2 regions of the Arthrobacter sp. Sr24 genome follow, and region 2 is predicted to be linked to the other one. Evidence: predicted binding sites of a transcription regulator. Region 2 holds the regulator's gene; the other holds the start of a gene.
The links. Region 2 encodes LexA, which represses DNA repair genes until DNA is damaged. Its sites were predicted from a motif close to TCGAACANNTGTTCGA; they were not measured.
Positions count from the first base shown of each region.

Region 1: a site for LexA is predicted at 4,928-4,943, ahead of uvrA (excinuclease ABC subunit UvrA). Genes of this name have one in related genera too.

Region 1 is NZ_JBTNDB010000018.1:38,456-46,236, forward strand. Features, by position in the region: gene ACX80D_RS12300 (CoA-binding protein) at 1-185, shown strand, start outside; gene ACX80D_RS12305 (ABC transporter ATP-binding protein) at 763-2,574, shown strand; gene ACX80D_RS12310 (ABC transporter ATP-binding protein) at 2,571-4,505, shown strand; gene ACX80D_RS12315 (GntR family transcriptional regulator) at 4,502-4,891, shown strand; gene uvrA (excinuclease ABC subunit UvrA) at 5,026-7,781, shown strand, end outside.
Region 2 is NZ_JBTNDB010000014.1:32,685-40,465, forward strand. Features, by position in the region: gene miaA (tRNA (adenosine(37)-N6)-dimethylallyltransferase MiaA) at 1-547, shown strand, start outside; gene dapF (diaminopimelate epimerase) at 611-1,543, shown strand; gene ACX80D_RS10720 (class I SAM-dependent methyltransferase) at 1,565-2,152, opposite strand; gene hflX (GTPase HflX) at 2,362-4,023, shown strand; gene ACX80D_RS10730 (ATP-dependent DNA helicase) at 4,016-6,040, shown strand; gene lexA (transcriptional repressor LexA) at 6,161-6,904, opposite strand; gene ACX80D_RS10740 (LysM peptidoglycan-binding domain-containing protein) at 7,184-7,744, shown strand.

The DNA.
Region 1 (7,781 bases), on a different contig from region 2:
CGAAGTCGCTCTGGCTGCAGCTGGGATCCTGGCACGAGGAAGTTGCCGCAAAGGCTGAAGCTGCGGGGCTGGAAGTGGTCATGGACCGCTGCGTGAAGATTGAACACGCCCGCTTCCACGGCGGTCTGCACCTTGCTGGCTTCGATACCGGAGTCATTTCCTCCAAGCGGCAGGTAGTCGCCTAAGGTATTGCGTTAGTCTTCGTCCGGTCACCGGGTTGTCTGATCATTGGATTAGTACCGTAAAAGGGATGGCGCTTGCGCGATGGGATGGTCTTATACGGCCGTCCTATCCCGCGAGCGCCGTCCTATTTACGTCGGGGCCGTCCCGGGCCGCGGGAACGGTTCCGATCTGCCCTCGAGTGCGCATTTCTTGTACGGTTTCGGTTTGAAAGTGGCCGGAAGCGTTCATCAACTGCACACTCGAGCAGCTAGCTTCTCCTGATTGCGGGAAACGGAGTCAAGTAGTGGCTCGAGGTAGATACATCCCGCCCCACCGAATATCCACCCGTCAGGTAATGACGCTTAGACCGGGGAAAGCGTCATTACGTGACGGGTCGATGGGGGACACGGTGTCTCGCCCTCTGCGAGCGCCCCACGGCCCCCGTAAACGCCCCCGCCTCGCACCGACGAGCCCCGCCCCGCCCGCCAAACTCCCCAGTCACGGCAAACTCACAGGCACCAGATAACTGACATTCCCTCGGCAAGGAGTAGCTTGATAGCTGGACTATGAACATGCTCGCCGAGACCATCAGGAGGATAGGTGCTGTTTCGCTTGATTGCCCGCAATCTGGCGCCGCATAAGGCGTCATTGATTGCGATTGTGGTGCTGCAATTCCTCTCCACCCTCGCCACCTTGTATCTGCCCACGCTCAACGCCGACATCATTGACGACGGCGTGGTCACGGGCCAGATCGACGTCATTATGAATCTGGGCCTGTGGATGCTGCTCATTACCGCCGGCCAGGTGGTGTGCGCCATCGCAGCCACCTATTTGAGTGCCAAGCTTGCCATGGGCGTGGGACGGCAGATCCGCCGAGACCTCTTCGAGAAGGTGGAGACGTTTTCCTCCCAAGAAGTCGGCATCATTGGCGCCCCGTCCCTAATCACCCGCACCACCAATGATGTCCAGCAGGTACAGATGCTGACGCTGATGTCCTTCACCATGATGGTGACGGCGCCCATCATGTGTGTCGGCGGTATTGTGCTGGCCATGTCCCAGGACGTTCCACTCTCCGGGCTGTTGCTGGTGATCTTGCCCGTGCTGCTCATCGCCATCGGTTTGATCGTGCGGGTCCTGGTTCCCACCTTCCGCAAAGTCCAGCGCCAACTCGATGACATCAACGGGGTCCTGCGCGAACAAATCACCGGCATCAGCGTCATCCGCGCCTTTGGCCGCCGCGATTACGAGGCCGACCGCTTCGCCACCGCCAACGGCGCACTCACCTCCTCCCAGTTACGGACAGGGCGGCTCATGGCGCTCATGTTCCCCACCATCTTCTTCGTGGTCAACGTCACCAGCGTGGGCGTTCTCTGGTTCGGCGGGCAGCGCATTGACGCCGGCGACATGCAGATTGGCGCCCTCACCGCGTTCCTCAGCTACATCATGCAAATCCTCATGTCCGTCATGATGGCCATGTTAATGTTCATGATGATCCCGCGCGCGGCCGTCAGCGCCGAACGCATCACCGAAGTCCTGGATACCGAAGCCAGCGTGGTGGATGGCCCCGACGCCGTGAACATCAGCCGCCTCGATGGCCGCCTCAACGTCACGAATGCCAGCTTCACTTACCCCGGCGCCCAGGCCCCTGTCCTCTCCGGAGTCAGCTTCACCGCCTCCCCAGGAAGTACGACGGCGATCATCGGCTCCACCGGTAGCGGCAAGTCCACGCTGGTGAACCTCATACCAAGGCTTCTGGATGCCACCGAGGGTGGCATCGAGTTGGGCGGGTTCAACATCAAGGATGTCACCTTGGAAGCGTTGCGTGGCTCTATTGGGCTGGTACCGCAAAAGGCGTACTTGTTCACCGGTACGGTGGCGAGCAATATCCGCATGGGTAACCCCGAGGCTACCGATGAGCAGCTATGGCACGCACTTGAAACAGCGCAGGCCGCAGACTTTGTCCGGGACATGCCCGAAGGCTTAGAGGCCACTATAGAACAGGGCGGCTCCAACGTCTCCGGTGGACAGCGCCAACGGCTGTGTATTGCCCGGGCAATTGCAGCCTCACCCTCTGTGTACCTTTTCGATGACAGCTTCTCCGCACTGGACTACGCAACGGACGCTAAGCTCAGGGCTGCCCTGAAACCGGTCACTCGCGATGCGGCGGTATTGGTGGTGGCCCAACGGGTAGGCACCATTCGGGATGCGGACAACATCCTTGTTTTGGATGAAGGGCGCTTGGTAGCTCAGGGCACACACGAGCAGTTACTCGAAAGCAGCCCCACATACCAGGAGATCGTCAACTCCCAGCTGGGGGCAGATGATGAACCCGGCACAGACGCATTGGACAGCGGCGCTGGCTCCACCACGACAACCACTAGCGGCACCACCCGTGAAGGGGGCCTCTCATGAGCATGATGCGAGGAGGCCGTGGCGGCCCACCCCAAAAAGCAATGGCCTTCGGTCCCAGTCTGAAACGAATCCTAGGTCTCATGGCCCCGGACAAGCTCCGCATCACCCTGGTGGTGATCATGGCAGCCATCTCGGTAGGACTGTCAGTGGTTGCTCCGAAGATCCTCGGTAACGCCACCGACATCATCTTCGACGGTGTGGTGGGCAAGATGCTCAGCCAATTCCCGGCTGGCACCACCAAGGCCCAAGCTGTGGCTGAGCTACAGGCCAAGGGGCAGGGACAACTGGCGGACATGCTCAACGCCATGAACGTGGTGCCCGGCCAAGGTATGGACCTAGCCGCCCTCGGTCAGGTTCTCATGATTGTCCTGAGCCTGTATGTCGCGGCCTTCTTCTTCAACTGGGGTCAAGGCTTCGTCACCACAGGTATTGTCCAGCGAGCCATGTACCGACTGCGCCGAGACATTGAGGCAAAGCTGGACCGCCTACCCATGTCTCACTTCCAGCAAGAATCCCGCGGCGACGTTCTTTCACGTGTCACCAATGACATTGACAACTTCTCCCAAACCCTGAACCAGACACTCACGCAGATCCTCATTGCACTCCTGACAGTATGCGGAGTACTCGGCATGATGTTCTCCATCTCGCCCCTACTGGCCGGCATCTCCCTCGTGACAGTTCCCATCATCGCCGTCATCACCATCATGATCGCTAAGCGCTCGCAGGTGGAGTTTGCGGCTCAATGGCGCAGCACTGGCGATCTCAACGGTCATGTGGAGGAAATGTTCACGGGCCACGAGATCATCAAGGCCTTTGGCCAGCAGAAGCAAGCCATTGAGAAGTTCCGCCTCTCCAACGATTCCCTGTACGAATCAAGCGCCAAGGCACAGTTCATCTCCGGCATCATCATGCCCAGCACCAACTTCATCTCCAACCTCAACTACGTGGTGGTGGCGGTGCTTGGCGGTATTCAAGTGGCCCAGGGTGCTCTGACCATTGGTAGCGTTCAGGCGTTCATTCAGTACTCGCGGCAGTTCAGCCAGCCCATGGCTCAGATTGCCAGCATGATCAACTTGCTCCAATCCGGGGTAGCGTCCGCTGAGCGTGTCTTTGAACTACTCGACGCCACCGAGCAGACACCTGATCACATCCCTGCCGCCAAACTAGCCCCACCTGCGGGCCGGGTGATCTTTGACCACGTCAACTTTGGCTACAAGCCGGGGGAGCCGCTCATCAAGGATCTTTCTCTGGTAGCCGAACCGGGGGAGACTGTGGCCATTGTGGGTCCCACCGGTGCAGGAAAGACCACCTTGGTGAACCTGCTCATGCGCTTCTACGAGATTGATTCGGGCACCATCACGGTGGATGGCGTCAACACCGCCCACCTCACCCGCGATGACCTCCGCAGCCAGTTCGGCATGGTCCTTCAGGATGCGTGGCTGTTCGGTGGGACCATCAGGGAGAACCTGGCGTACGGCAAGCTGGGTGCCACCGAGGAGGAAATAGTGGACGCGGCCGTGGCAACACATGTGGATCACTTTGTCCGTTCGCTCCCGGATGGTTATGACACGGTCCTGACGGACGACGGCGGCGGGCTGAGTCAGGGGCAACGTCAGCTCATGACTATTGCCAGGGCCTGGATCGCCAATCCGGGCATTCTGATTCTGGATGAGGCCACCAGTAGCGTCGATACCCGCACCGAAGTCATGATCCGTACGGCCATGAACAAACTGCGCGCAAACCGGACCAGCTTTGTTATTGCTCACAGACTCTCCACTATTCGCGACGCTGACCTCATACTGGTGATGGATAGTGGTCGCATTGTTGAGCAGGGCAGCCACGAGGTGCTGCTCGCTAGCAGAGGTTTCTATTACGATCTGTATATGAGCCAATTTGGCGATCCAATGGTGGAAGAGGTGAGCCGAGCATGAACTCCATGGATGTATTGATGCGCAGGTGGCGATTGGACCTGGAATCGACGGTGCCACCGTTTGAGCAGGTGCGGCTGCGGATTCTGGACTTGGCCTCCTCAGGGGAGTTGGCCGTGGGGACTAAACTGCCCTCGGTCCGGGCTCTGGCCACGGATCTAGGGGTGGCGGCTAACACTGTGGCCCGTGCCTACCGGGAATTGGAGCAGGCCGGCATTGTGATCACAGCAGGACGCAGCGGCACGGCCATTGCTTCCGGCGGTGACAAGATCGCCGCTCAGGTAGCTGCGGCCGCGGACTCTTTTGCCGCCGTCGTGCGTGAATTGGGGATGCCGCGAGCGCAGGCTCTGCGCATTGTCTCCGCCGCTCTAGAACGAAACAACGGCTAGTTCGACGACCGTGGGAGCCGGCCTGTGGACCGGCGTTCGAACGAACTTTCGATTATACTGATGTAGGAACTCTTGCGTGGCGGACGCTCGCCACGTGCAGCGGCTTTGCCGCGGACTGCTATGCGAAGGAAATAATGGCCCAGCCAGCAACACCTGTGAATGACGCCCGCCCGGATCTGTCACGCCTGATTGTCAAGGGTGCCCGGGAAAATAATCTGCGCAATGTTGACCTTGACCTGCCCCGCGACTCCATGATCGTCTTCACAGGACTGTCCGGCTCAGGCAAGTCCTCGCTCGCCTTCGACACTATTTTTGCCGAAGGTCAGCGCCGCTACGTGGAATCGCTCTCCGCCTACGCGCGGCAGTTCTTGGGCCAGGTGGACAAACCGGATGTTGACTTCATTGAGGGTCTGTCGCCAGCTGTGTCCATCGATCAAAAGTCGACGTCGAAGAACCCGCGTTCCACGGTGGGCACCATCACCGAGATTTACGATTACATGCGCCTGCTCTGGGCTCGTGTGGGCACGGCGCACTGTCCCGTGTGTGGTGAGCCCATTGCCAAGCAGACCCCGCAGCAAATTGTGGACCAGCTGCTGGAGATGCCTGAAGGCACTCGCTTCCAGGTCCTGGCACCCGTGGTGCGTGACCGCAAGGGCGAGTTCGTTGAGCTGTTCAAGGAGCTCACGGCCAAGGGTTACTCACGCGCCAAGGTAGATGGTGAGCAAGTTCAGCTCAGCGATCCGCCCAAGCTGAAGAAGACCTTCAAGCACACCATCGAGGTGGTGGTGGACCGTTTGGTAGTCAAGGATGGCATTCAACAGCGCCTCACCGACTCCGTGGAAACCGCTTTGGGCTTGGCCGATGGCCGGGTGCTGGTGGAACTCGTGGACCTAGAATCTGATGACGCCGGGCGCATCCGCTCCTTCTCCGAGAACCTGGCCTGCCCCAACGAGCACCCTCTGGCCATCGATGAGATTGAACCGCGTTCTTTCTCCTTCAACAACCCCTTCGGGGCCTGCAGCGCCTGTAGCGGTATTGGCACCAAGCTGGAAGTTGATGAGGAACTAGTTGTTCCCAACCCGTTCCTGTCCTTGCGCGAAGGCGCCATTGCGCCGTGGTCGCTGGGGACCGCCACCACCGAGTACTGGAACAGGCTCCTTGAGGGTCTGTCCACGGAGCTGGACTTCAAGATGGAGACCCCGTGGAATAAGTTGGACACCGATTCACGCACTGCCATCTTGTACGGCAAGGACCACAAGGTCGTGGTGCAGTACAAGAACCGCTTTGGCCGTGAACGCAAATACAGCACCGGCTTTGAAGGTGCCATTCAGTACATTCACCGCAAGCATGGAGAGACGGAATCCGATTCCGCCCGTGACCGCTACGAAGAGTACATGCGCCAGATTCCGTGCCCCGCCTGCGGTGGTGCGCGGCTGAACCCGGCCTCCCTCTCGGTATTGATCAATGGCAGATCCATCGCCGAAGTCTGCGCCCTATCCATGCGCGACTGCTTTGACTTCCTCTCCAACCTGGTCTTGACAGGACGCGAAGCGCAGATCGCCAGCCAGGTCCTGAAGGAGATTCAGGCCCGCCTGAAGTTCCTGCTTGATGTTGGCTTGGAATACCTGAATCTGGAACGCGCCTCCGCCACGCTCTCCGGTGGTGAGGCGCAGCGTATCCGTCTGGCCACCCAGATCGGTTCTGGCTTGGTGGGTGTGCTGTACGTGCTCGATGAGCCCTCTATTGGTTTGCACCAACGCGATAACCGCCGTCTCATTGGCACCCTGACGCGTCTGCGAGACCTCGGCAACACGCTCATTGTGGTGGAGCACGATGAGGACACCATTAAAGAAGCCGACTGGATTGTTGACATTGGTCCCGGCGCCGGTGAGCACGGCGGCGAGGTAGTCCACTCCGGTTCCTTGCCGGATCTGTTGGCGAACACTCGCTCGTTGACCGGTGATTACCTCTCCGGCCGTAAGTCCATTGCGTTGCCGGCCAAGCGCCGCAAGTATGACAAGTCGCGGGAACTGGCTGTGGTGGGCGCGCGCGAAAATAACTTGCTCAACATTGACGTGAAATTCCCCTTGGGTGTGCTGACTGCCGTCACTGGCGTCAGCGGCTCCGGTAAGTCAACGCTGGTCAACGAGATCCTGTACAAGGTGTTGGCCAATAAGCTCAACGGCGCCAAGCAGGTTGCCGGGCGCCACCTGCGGATCGACGGTCTGGAGCACCTGGACAAGGTGGTGCACGTTGACCAGAGCCCCATCGGCCGCACCCCGCGCTCCAACCCGGCCACCTACACGGGCGTTTTTGACAACATTCGTAAGCTCTTCGCTGAGACCAACGAGTCCAAGATGCGCGGCTACCAGCCGGGCCGCTTCTCCTTCAACGTCAAGGGTGGGCGCTGCGAAGCGTGCACCGGTGACGGCACACTGAAGATCGAGATGAACTTCCTGCCGGACGTCTATGTCCCCTGCGAGGTTTGCCACGGTGCCCGTTACAACCGCGAAACCCTTGAAGTGCATTACAAGGGCAAGTCCATTGCCGACGTCTTGAACATGCCCATTGAAGAAGGTGCCGATTTCTTCGCCGCCTTCACCCCCATTGCCCGGCACCTGCGCACGCTGGTCGACGTCGGACTTGGTTACGTTCGCCTGGGGCAAGCCTCCACCACGCTCTCCGGCGGCGAGGCGCAGCGCGTCAAGCTCGCTGCAGAATTGCAGAAGCGCTCCAACGGCCGCAGCATCTACGTCCTCGATGAGCCCACCACAGGCCTGCACTTTGAGGACATTCGCAAGCTACTGCTGGTGCTGCAGGGACTCGTGGACAAGGGCAATACAGTCATTGTCATTGAACACAACCTCGATGTCATCAAGAGCGCGGACTG
Region 2 (7,781 bases):
TGTCTTAGAGAAGGAATTGGAGAACGCTGGCCTGGCTGCGCTGCTGCAGCGCCTGAACGAGGTGGACCCAGTCTCCGCTGCCCGCATCAACGACGGCAAGCGCGTGGTCCGGGCCCTAGAAGTGCATGCACTGACGGGACGGCCTTTCAGTTCGTTCATGCCAGATCGCCAGTACATCAGTCCCACAGTGCAGATCGGACTCAACGGTGACAGGGCCCAACTGCACCAGCGTCTGGGCGTGCGTGTTCACAAGATGGTCGATGCTGGTCTGCCCGAAGAAGTCAGGGCCCTCATTCCCGAAGGGTTGCGAGAGGGGCGCACAGCGCACAAGGCACTCGGTTACCAGCAGTTTCTACGCGTTATCGACGGCGAGTCCACCGTCGAGCGGGCCTGTGAGGAAACCATTGTGGCCACGCGCCAATTTGCTCGCCGCCAGCTCACGTGGTTCCGGGCCGATCCACGCGTTCACTGGCTGGATTGGTCCCAGCCGGATCTCAATGAGGCGGCAGCGGCACTGGTTGCCAGTGCCAGCCCTGCCCGCAGCTGAGTCAGCCCTGCGCGCCGAAAGCCAAGTACCGGCGTCGTGCGTGGGGTGCTTTAGAGTTAATCCATGACTGCAACCACTACCTCCCTGACAGGCCTGCGCTTTGGAAAAGGCCACGGCACCGGCAACGACTTTGTGCTGGTGGCCGATCCCGGGGGTGAACGTGAACTCGTGCCAGAGCAGGTTGCCCGGCTGTGTGATCGGCGCCGTGGACTGGGCGGAGATGGGCTGATCCGTGCCGTCCGCTCCAAGAACATCCCGGAAGGGACGGCGCTGCTGGAAGCAAATCCGGCCGCCGAATGGTTCATGGATTACTACAACGGCGACGGCTCCATCTCAGAGATGTGTGGCAACGGGGTACGGGTGTTCGTCCACTTCCTGGTGACTCAGGGACTCGTGAAACTGGGAGCTGGCGAAGAGCTGGTGATCGGCACCAGGGCCGGCGTGAAGATCGTGGCCCGCACAGCCGACGGCTATCGGGTGGACATGGGCCCCTGGGGGTTCATTCACCCTGAGCAGGCCCCTGGCGGCAGCGACTCCTTAGTCGAGACGACCGGGCTGACCGTGGCGCGCCCTGCCCTGTCCATCACCATGGGCAATCCGCACACGGTCGTAGCGCTGGCAGACCTGAGTGAACTGGCCGCCGCCAACCTCACCGTGGCGCCCATTGTCACCCCGGAACCCCCACACGGCACCAATGTGGAGTTTGCGGTGCCAGCTGAGCCCTTGGTGACGGACGACGTCGGACGCATCAGTATGCGTGTTCACGAACGTGGCGTGGGGGAGACACTTTCTTGCGGGACAGGTGCCTGTGCAGCGGCGGCGGCCACCCGTTTTTGGGCCGGCGACCAGGCCCCGGACAACTGGGCCGTAGCGGTGCCGGGCGGCATAGTGGGCGTGCGTTTCTTTGCCGGCCCAGATGGCCGCGAGCACGTAGAACTGAGCGGGCCCGCCGTCATGGTGGCCGAAGGCGTCTTTGCCGACGGGCTGAGCGCCTAGTGCACAGCTGCGTGGGGCCGGCTAGGGGTTGGTGCGGGTGACTTTCAGAATCCTGAACGCCTTGTTTGTCGAGTCGCGAGTAACAGTAAAGCCGGCCTCGGGGAACTGCTCGCTAAGTTCGGTTGTCAGCCAGCGCTGTAAAGAATCCGAACCAAGGTTCTTCTGCACCACAAGGTAGGCCGTGCCGTTATGGGCCAGCCGGGGCAGCCACATCATCAGGATCGAGTGCAGCTCGGCCTTACCCACGCGGATGGGCGGATTAGACCAGATGGTCGTAAAGCGCAAAGTCGGATCAACGGCGTCGGGAGTTGACGCTTTGACGTTGACCAAGCCCACAGCCTTGGCGTTTTCCTCGGTCAGCTCGATGGATCGCTCATTGACGTCCACTGCATAGACCATTGCTTCAGGGGAGCGCAACGCCAGAGTCAGCGCAATGGGTCCCCAGCCGCAGCCGATGTCCAAAAGGTTGCCGGCGGTGGCCGGTGGCGGGGCTTCGTTGAGCAAGATGGTGGTGCCTTTGTCCACGCCATCGGGGCTGAAAATGCCCCCGGCCGTGTGGAGGTTGCGCTCCTCGCCAGCCAAAAAGACGCGAAGGGGCCGACGTTTCATTGGTGTGGCCGGTTGTGAACTGAAATAGTGATCTGCACCCTGAGTACCCATAGTCATGCCAGATTAGTGCCCAATTCTCGGAAAGTGTATCTAGGCGCGCCTAAGCGCAGTGCCTGCACACGTGTGATTATCCACAAGCCACGAACCTCAAAAGGTGTGAGTGTCGGTGGCTCGGACTACGATTGAAGGTAACAGCCTATAAGGAGAATATGTCCCACGCATCTGCACACAATGGTTCCGACGGCAATGAGCTGCCCCGTGATGGGGAGCCCACGGTACCTTCACAGGGCCACAGCACGGGGGAGGAGTCCCTTTCCGCCGCGGAAATCGAAGCCGTGATTGACCGGATTTTGGCCAAAGACGCGGCTGCTTCCCGTGCCACGCGTGCGGATGAGGACATTGACGCGCAGGACCCCTTCGGGGGTGCCCCCGCAACAAGGCCCCTCGAAGGGCGGGCGCAAGCTGTGTCCACGCTGAATTTCCAACACAGCCGCTTTGACGGTGATCAGAGCGATTTGGCTGACCGCAACGCGCTGCGCCGCAAGGCAAGCCTGTCCACTGAACTCGAAGACGTCAGCGAAGTCGAGTACCGCCAATTGCGTCTTGAACGCGTTGTGCTCGCGGGTCTGTGGTCCTCTGGAACCATGGCCGATGCTGAGAACTCATTGCGGGAGCTAGCTGCCTTGGCTGAAACGGCCGGATCGGAAGTTTTGGATGGTCTGGTTCAGCGCAGAGCCAAACCTGATCCGGCAACGTTCTTGGGCCAAGGTAAGGCTCAGGAGCTCAAAGAGATGGTGCACGCTACCGGCGCTGACACTGTCGTCATCGACGGTGACCTCTCACCGTCCCAGCGGCGCACGCTTGAAGAGGTTGTCAAGGTCAAGGTCATTGACCGTACGGCTCTGATTCTGGATATTTTTGCTCAGCACGCTCAATCCCGTGAAGGCCGGGCTCAAGTTGAATTGGCCCAAATGGAATACCTCTTGCCACGACTGCGTGGCTGGGGTGACTCCATGTCTCGTCAGGCTGGTGGCCGGGTGGGTGCCGCAGGTGGCGGTATTGGCTCTCGTGGTCCCGGTGAAACAAAGATGGAACTGGACCGGCGCAAGATCCGCACCCGCATGGCTAAGTTGCGCCGTGAGATTGCGGCCATGGCTCCATCGCGTGAAACTAAACGTGCCAACCGCAAACGTAACAACGTGCCCTCGGTGGCTATCGCCGGTTACACCAATGCGGGCAAGTCCTCGCTGCTGAACCGCCTCACGGATGCTGGGGTGCTGGTCGAGAACGCCCTGTTTGCGACGCTTGATCCAACGGTCCGCAAAACCGAAACATCCGATGGCCTGGGATATACCCTGGTGGACACTGTTGGGTTTGTCCGGGCACTGCCTACACAGCTGGTGGAGGCCTTCCGCTCCACCTTGGAGGAAGTTGCCGACGCAGATCTGATCCTGCATATTGTTGATGCTTCCCACCCTGACCCCGAAGGACAGATCTCTGCAGTGCGCTCGGTGTTTGCTGAAGTTGGGGCACTACAGATCCCCGAAATCATCATCCTGAACAAGGTAGATATTGCCGATCCTTTTGTGGTGGAACGTCTTCGCCAACACGAGTCCCGTTCCTTGGTGATCTCGGCCAGAACAGGACAAGGTATCGAGGAGCTGCTCGAAGCCATCAAGGACGGCATTCCGCACCCCAGCGTGGTGCTCACATTGCTTGTTCCCTACGAGCGTGGCGATGTACTGAACAAGTTGCATCGCAGCGATGCTGAGATCATCAGTCTGGAACATGGCGAGCAAGGCACCTTGGTTCAGGTTCGGGTCCGAGAAGACTTGGCTGCAGAGGTTGAACCGTTTGTCCAGCATGCCTGATAGTGAACTTTCTCAGCAGGCCTTGGACCTTTTGGATCGGGCCGTCGATGCCATGGGCGGGCAACGTCGTGACGGCCAGCATGAAATGGTACGCCGGGTGGTTGCCGCCCTTGAGAGTGGTGACCACCTGCTGGTTCAAGCGGGAACCGGGACCGGCAAGTCACTTGCTTACCTGATACCACTGATCGTGAACTCCCTGACCAGTGACAAACCTGCGGTGATTGCAACGGCCACCCTGGCTCTCCAGGCTCAGATTGTGGGCCGAGACGTACCTAGGCTATTGGCTGCCCTGAAGCCAATGTTGCCGCGGGCCATTGATGTTGCGCTGGTCAAAGGCCGTAGTAACTATGTGTGCCAGCAAAAACTGGCTGGCGGTTTCCCAACCGAAGATACCGGTGAGGGCGCCCTGTTTAGTCTCGGTGAAGACAACGTTGCCCACCCTCCGAGCGCCACCTCGGGGCCCACCTCACAGCTTGGCAAGGACGTGGTGCGTCTGCGTGAATGGGCCCAGGAAACAGACACGGGTGACAGGGACGAAATTGTTCCGGGAGTGACGGACAAAGCTTGGCGGCAGGTCTCTGTAACCTCCATGGAATGTCTGGGCGCCCAGAAGTGTCCCATGGCAACCGAATGCTTCTCCGAGCTGGCCCGTGCCCGCGGAGCAGAGGCTGACATTGTGGTCACCAACCACGCCATGCTGGCCATCAGTGCCTTTGAAGGCATCGCCGTTCTTCCCGACTATGACGTGGTGGTGGTCGATGAAGCGCATGAGCTTCAGGATCGTGTGACAGGAGCTGTTACCGGGCAACTTTCCGTGCAGATGGTGCAGGCTGCGGCGTCAAGCACCCGCAAGCACACCGCTGTTTCAGTTGATGCCTTGCATGCCAGCGCCGCGGCACTGGACCTGGCCCTAGCTGGCGTTCCTGAGGGGCTGTTCCCGCAGGGACTCAATGAAGTGCAGGCGCAGGCTGTGGAGCAGTTGCGTGATGCAGTGCGAGCAGCTTTGTCCGATTCGAAGCCGGAGGGCAATGCTGCCGCCGACGGCGGGCGTTCCATTGCCCGTTCCAGGCTCAACTTGATCTTCGATTTATGCGAACGTTTGCTGGTTGCCAATGATGCTCGGGAGGTGGTGTGGGCGTCGCGTCCAGGCGCCTTCGCGCCGGGGAAGGGCTATCAGAAAGCGGATGAAACTGAGCCGGCGGTGCTCAATATTGCGCCACTGAGCGTGGCGATGAAATTGCGCGAAGGGTTGTTTGCCGACCGGACGGTGGTGCTCACTTCAGCAACACTGGCTATCGGCGAGTCATTCCAATCCACCGCTGGCGGGCTGGGGCTTTTGGGCCCCAGCGCTCCCGCCTGGACGGGAGCGGATGTGGGTTCACCATTCGACTACCCCAAACAAGGCATGCTCTATGTTGCGGCCCATCTGCAGAAACCCGGTTTCGGGATGTCCGCTGAGCAATTAGATGAATTGGAAGCGCTCATCACCGCGGCAGGTGGCGGAACCCTGGCGCTGTTCTCTTCGCGGCGTGCTGCTGAAGATGCGGCTGAGAAGCTCCGCAAGAAGCTCAAGGTGAAGATCTTGTGCCAGGGCGACTCCTCCATGTCCGGACTCATTAAGCAGTTCGCCGACGAACCGGACACCTGCCTTTTTGGCACCATGTCGCTATGGCAGGGTGTTGATGTTCAAGGAGCCTCCTGCCGGCTGGTGGTGATTGATAGGATCCCGTTCCCGCGCCCAGACGATCCACTGGTCACGGCGCGTGCTCGGGCCGTGGCGCAAAGTGGCGGCGACGGATTTATTGCCATCTCTGCCACTCATGCCGCTGTGCGGTTAGCCCAGGGTGTGGGCCGCTTGATCCGTTCCAGCCAGGACCGGGGAGTGGTTGCTGTGCTAGATTCTCGGTTGGCCAATGCCAGCTACGGCGGTTTTCTACGCGCTGCGTTGCCGCCCTTCTGGTCCACTAAGGACCGAGCCGTGGCTTTGGGTGCCCTGAAGCGTCTCTCCGGCAAGTAGTCCCAGCGACGCCAAAGCACCCCCGTCAGCTATCGAGCTTACGGGGGTGCATTTGTATTTCTGCGCTAGGATCCGGCCGCGGCGCACCAGCAGCTACTCGTTGATAATGACTGGCAACGGTTAGAGACTTCGGAGGACCGAGACGACCTTGCCCATGATGGTGGCATGGTCACCCAGAATCGGCTCATAGCGGGTGTTCTGTGGCAGCAGCCACGTGTGACCGTCGCGTTGCCGGAAGGTCTTTACCGTTGCTTCATCTTCGAGCAAAGCTGCCACGATGTCCCCGTTGTTGGCTGTTGGCTGTTGACGGACAACCACCCAGTCACCGTCGCAGATGGCGGCGTCGATCATCGAGTCACCTTGAACTCGGAGCATGAAGAGCTCACCGCTGCCTACGATCTGCCGTGGCAGAGGCATGATGTCATCCACTGACTGATCAGCCAGGATGGGTCCACCTGCGGCGATACGGCCCACTAGCGGCACAAACGCGGTGTCCGAAGAGCTGCTCAGTTCGGCGAAATTCAGTCCATTGGAACTGCGGAGATTCTTGGGGGCGCTCACCCCTTCAATTTCGACAACGCCGCTGTCCAGCACCAGCGGGATAAGAACTTCCATGGCACGGGGACGCTTAGGGTCACGGCGTAAATAGCCATGGCGCTCCAGCTGGGTCAGCTGATGAGTGACGCTGGAGAGACTCGCCAGCCCCACTGAATCGCCAATTTCGCGCATCGAGGGCGGGTAGCCCTTGTCGGCAATGCATCGTTGGATGCACTCGAGAATTTTCTTCTGCCGTACCGTCAGCCCCTTCATTCCAGCGCGGCTGGGTGCTTGGGGAATGCGGTGCGGCGGGTCTGGAAGCGCCATGGTTCCGTCGGTCCTTTCGTGGCTGCCCTGAACAATGTCAGTGCCTGCTGGTGGACTGCATCTAGCGGCCAATCCTTGTTCTGCAAGTTTAAGCCACGAAGAGGCGAATTTCAAACATTTGTTCTATTTGCTCTTGGCAAGTGTCGTCTATAGATGCTAAAACTGTACTAGTAGGAAATTAGAACATACGTTCTATCGAATATGTTGATTGTGGAATCTTGGTCCGATGGATGCAGCTAGCCCAGGGATCCTAGGTTCACGGTGAAAGGACCAGAAATCATGAACGCATTGCTTATCTCCCACGCATCCTTTGGCGCGTCCCTAGCCGGTGCGGCGCCCACTGTGAGTAGTGCTGGTAATCATGGCGGTGTTCGAAGCGGTGCTGTTCGAAGCGGTGCTGTTCGATCCACCAGTATGCGGGCGCCCGCTGCCCAGTCTGACGAAGCACGGTTTGGTGCAGAGTCGTCCGGGGAAATGGGTCGTAGTTCCCTGAACGTGCTTGCCGGTGCTGGGCTCAGTTTGACACGCCGTGGCCGGTTGGTGTTCTTCGGTATCCCGGCCATCGCTGCCGCGGCGCTGATCTTGTTTGTTTCTTTCGCCATCATGGCTGGCTCGTTTGCTAGTCCGGCAAACGCGGCTAGTGAGGTAAAGGCGGTCAACATGGCTGACTATGCTGTGGCTGTGACAGTCCTGCAGGGCGACAGTTTGTGGAGCATCGCCGGTGCTGCCGACCCCACTCGCGATGTGCGTCATGTGGTCCGTGAAATCATTGCGTTGAACGAGCTGGGCACGGGCGTTCTGCAGGCAGGTCAGCGACTTTACGTCCCCATCCCGAAGTAGCGTTACTCCGGGAGACGGTGTCCGCATGGTGTCATCG